One region of the Streptomyces sp. NPDC005263 genome, then DNA from elsewhere that is predicted to be linked to it. Evidence: riboswitches for the same ligand, from Rfam matches in the RefSeq annotation. Region 1 holds a riboswitch; the other holds the start of a gene.
The links. A riboswitch is a leader RNA that binds a small molecule or an ion and turns the genes downstream of it on or off. The one in region 1 is predicted to bind cyclic di-AMP.
Positions count from the first base shown of each region.

Region 1 (2,198 bases):
TCGGTGACACCCTCGGCGCCTGGACCGGCTCCTCGGCCCAGCCGCGTCCCGTGCCGCCCGTGACCGCCGACGACACCGGCCGGGTCGTCATCGTGGACCGCCCCGGCGCCGTCCAGACGCAGCTGCTGATCGGCCGCGTCGGCCCCGACCGGCACGCGCGCGTGTGGCCCGCCCAGGTGCTCGGCACGTACTGCCTGGGCGGCACCCTCACCTCCCGTCTGGACCGCGTCCTGCGGGAGGAGAAGGGCTACACCTACGGGGTGCGGGCGTTCGGGCAGGTCCTGCGCTCGACCCCGGACGGGTCGGGTGCCGCGATGCTCGCCATCAGCGGTTCCGTCGACACGCCGAACACCGGCCCCGCCCTGGACGACCTGTGGACGGTGCTGCGCACGCTCGCGGCCGAGGGCCTGACCGACGCCGAGCGGGATGTCGCCGTCCAGAACCTCGTCGGGGTGGCGCCGCTGAAGTACGAGACCGCGGCGGCGGTCGCGGGCACACTGGCCGACCAGGTCGAGCAGCACCTGCCCGACGACTTCCAGGCGACGCTGTACCAGCAGCTCGCCTCGACCGGCACCGTGGAGGCCACCGCGGCGGCCGTGAACGCCTTCCCCATCGACCGCATGGTGACCGTCCTCGTCGGTGACGCCGCGCAGATCAAGGAGCCCGTCGAGGCCCTCGGCATCGGCGCGGTCTCCGTCGTCTCCGCGGAGTAGCGGCGGGTAGCGACACCGCGGGAGCCACAGAAGTGCCCGGGGCCCTGGTGACCTGAAAGTCACCAGGGCCCCTCGATGTCCGAATTGAGGGAGAGGTTGCCTGTCTGCCCTGTGGCATGCACTACAAAACCCGTGATCGGTTTGGGGATTGAAAGTTGCCCCGCTTAGCGTCGTCCGGGCTGTCCGTCAGGCACCGCGCCGCACCCGCGGCACCGGGCAGTCATCGCCGAGTCCCCGCATGGCGCGAGCCAGGGGAGCCGGGGACCCACTTGTGAAGTCCCTGGGGTGAATCGGACGCCCGCGCGCACCGCGAGGGGGTCCGTAGGAGACCTTCCTGCTCCGAACCCGTCAGCTAACCCGGTAGGCGAGAAGGAAGGAAAGGACCAGCCACCACATGGCGTTCATGTGCGCCGCCGGGAAGCACCGTCGTCCCAGCCGGATGAAGCGCTCCACCGCCCGTGCGGCGAGTGTCGCGGCACTCACCACCACCGGCGTCATCGGCACCCTGGCCGCCCCGGCGCTCGCCGCCGAGCCCGCGGTCGAGCAGACCGGCCTCACCCCCGTCATCACCATCGGTGACACCGTCGCGGACCAGATCGACGCCCAGGCGGCCGCCCAGAAGCAGGCCGCCGAGGAGGCCGAGGCGCAGCGCAAGGCCGAGGAGGCCGCGCGCAAGAAGGCGATCGCGGAGGCCAAGAAGGCCCGTGCGGAGCGTGAGCAGAAGGAGCGCGCCGCCCGCGAGGCAGAGCGCAAGCGCCTCAATGCCTACGTCGCCCCGATCTCCGGCTCGTACGTGTCGACCGGTTACCAGGCCAGCAGCTCCCTGTGGTCCTCCGGCAGCCACACCGGCATCGACTTCCACGCCTCGACCGGCACCACCGTCCACGCGGTCGGCTCCGGCACCGTGGTCGAGACCGGCTGGGGCGGGTCGTACGGCAACCAGATCGTGATCAAGATGAACGACGGGACGTACACCCAGTACGGCCACCTGTCGTCGATCGGTGTCTCGGTGGGGCAGACCGTCACCCCGGGCGCGCAGATCGGCCTCTCCGGAGCGACCGGCAACGTCACCGGACCCCACCTCCACTTCGAGGCCCGCACCAGCGCCGAGTACGGCTCGGACATCGACCCCGTCTCCTATCTCCGTTCGCACGGCGTGAACGTCTGACGACGGACGGCAGGACACCCCGACGCGAGCGCCGCCCCGGCTCACCGAGCCGGGGCTTTCGGCGTTTCTGAAGCCCGGCTGTCCAAAAAATATCCACGGATTCCGACCCGCCATCGGAAATCCCGGCTCATTGCAATAGAGTCACCGAACACACGTCAATCGTCGACGTTTCACGGGGATTAAGGCGGAGGTCGGTCATGCGTATTCCGGCGCACTCGGTATGCACGGCGATCCGTGACGACATCGTGGCGGGTGTCTACGAGCGCGGCGGCCGGCTCACCGAGGAACTGCTCGCCCGCCGCTACGGCGTCTCGCGC
Region 1 is NZ_JBIAKJ010000006.1:94,612-96,809, forward strand. Features, by position in the region: gene ACFYRY_RS26500 (M16 family metallopeptidase) at 1-713, shown strand, start outside; cyclic di-AMP (ydaO/yuaA leader) riboswitch at 928-1,094, shown strand; gene ACFYRY_RS26505 (M23 family metallopeptidase) at 1,108-1,881, shown strand; gene ACFYRY_RS26510 (GntR family transcriptional regulator) at 2,079-2,198, shown strand, end outside.

Region 2 (2,198 bases), on a different contig from region 1:
CGCCCCGATCGACTATGTGAAGTGGGACTTCAACCGCTGCTTCACCGACGCGGGCTGGCCCGAGGACCCCTACCCGCAGCGCCTGTGGGTGGATCACGTGAACGCGCTGTACCGCCTGTTGGACCGGCTGCGCGAGGCGCACCCGGGCGTCGCCTTCGAGTCCTGCTCCGGCGGTGGCGGCCGGATCGACCTCGGCATCATGAGCCGTACCGACCAGGTGTGGACCTCCGACAACACCGACCCGCTCGACCGGCTCGCGATCCAGCACGGCTTCAGCCAGATCCACCCCGCGCGGGTGATGGCCGCCTGGGTCACGGACAGCCCCAACACTCAGCTCAACGGCCGGGTCAGCACCTTGCGGTTCCGGTTCGTCAGCGCGATGGCCGGGGTGCTCGGAGTCGGCGGGGACCTCGCCGAATGGACCGAGGAAGAGCTCGCCGAGGCCCGTGACTGGGTGACTCTCTACAAGGAGATCCGTCCCCTCGTCCAGCGTGGCGACCTCTATCGACTGCGCCCGCCCACGGGCGGATCGAGCGCGGTGCAGTACGTCCTCGGTGACGAGACGGTCGTCCTGGCCTGGCTCCAGGCGCAGCACCACGGCGAGCCGGTGCCGGCGCTGCGGCTGCGCGGACTCGACCCGGCGGCATCGTACGAATGCCGTGAAACGGGCGAAGTTCACCGAGGGGCCGTACTGCTGCACCATGGACTGCGGACCGGCCTCCGGGGTGACCTCGATGCGACGGTTATCCGGCTGCGCCGCATCTGAGAGTTCTGCCCGAATTGGCGTCTTCATTCCAACTCTGCCTGAAATGGGGCGACCTGGGGAGTGGGGCGTGAGGAGTGTCATATTCGTGACCGTCCGTCGCGCGTCATGTTCACGTAATTCTTATGCCTTTCAAGGGAATTCGAGAAGTGGATGACCCTTGATTTACCGAGGGTGACCAGGAATTCCCATTACGGATCAACGGAAGCGCATTTGGGTGCAACCTTCCGCTTGTCCCTGTGCGTCTTAGTCGCTTACGTTCGCCACCGATCCGGACGGACGCCCAATCCTGCCGCCGCCCGGAGACCGCACACACTCACCCGTACATGGCAGGAGCGGGGGACCCACAGGTAGAACCGCCTGTTCCGGTCTCCGGAACAGGCTTGGGGTCAAGTCGTACCTCGGTATGGCCGGACATCTCCAGTCCGCACCCGACAGCTCACCTCGCAGGCGCCGGAGAGGAATTCGCCATGCCCGCGAGGGGTAAGCATCGCCAACCGAAGACCCAGCGCTTCGCCCGTTCCATCGCCGTCGCCGGAGCCGGCGGCGCGGCACTCGCCCTCCCGTTTCTGGGGGCCACCGGCGCCCATGCGGCGAGTGCCCAGTCCATTTCCGAGAATGTCGTTCAGTCGTCAGTTCCGACTGCCGCGAAGAAGTCGGTGGCCGCACGGACTTCCGGTGTGAAGACCTATGTCGTGCGAGCCGGAGACTGTCTCGCGAAGATCGCCGAGGAGCAGCACGTCAGCGGGGGCTGGCAGAAGCTCTACGCCGACAATCGTGAGGCCGTCGGCGACAATCCGTCGCTGATTCACCCCGGTTTGAAGCTCACGATCGGCAAGAAGGCCGAGTCGTCGGCCTCTTCGTCGAAGCCGAAGCCGAAGCCGAAGCCGCAATCGAAGTCGTCATCGTCGGCGTCCTCGTCGTCCGCGTCGTCCGCGTCGCAGACGTCGACGGTCGTCGAGCAGAGCGCCGCCACCACCAGCACCGCGAACGGCTTCACCCTGCCGGTCGATGGCGCCACCATCGGCACGGGCTACCACGTGCCGGGCAGCATGTGGGCCAGCGGCTACCACACCGGCGTCGACTTCATCGTCCCCACCGGTACCCCGCTCAAGGCCGTCGGCGCGGGCACGGTCGTCTCCGCGGGCTGGGGCGGCGCGTACGGCAACCAGGTCGTCATCAGGCTGGCCGACGGCTACTACGCGCAGTACGCGCACCTGTCCTCGATCTCCGTCTCCAGCGGTCAGACGGTGACCGAGGGCCAGCAGATCGGTCTCTCCGGCGCGACCGGCAACGTGACCGGCCCGCACCTGCACTTCGAGATCCGCACCACGCCGGACTACGGCTCGGACGTGGACCCGATCGCCTACCTCCGCTCCAAGGGGGTCTCGGTCGGCTGACGCCCGCACGACCACCTGCCTCACACGCTGCCGAA
Region 2 is NZ_JBIAKJ010000001.1:1,268,165-1,270,362, reverse strand. Features, by position in the region: gene ACFYRY_RS05790 (alpha-galactosidase) at 1-766, shown strand, start outside; cyclic di-AMP (ydaO/yuaA leader) riboswitch at 1,067-1,229, shown strand; gene ACFYRY_RS05785 (peptidoglycan DD-metalloendopeptidase family protein) at 1,234-2,163, shown strand.
Region 2: another riboswitch for cyclic di-AMP. It lies ahead of ACFYRY_RS05785 (peptidoglycan DD-metalloendopeptidase family protein); the one in region 1 lies ahead of ACFYRY_RS26505 (M23 family metallopeptidase).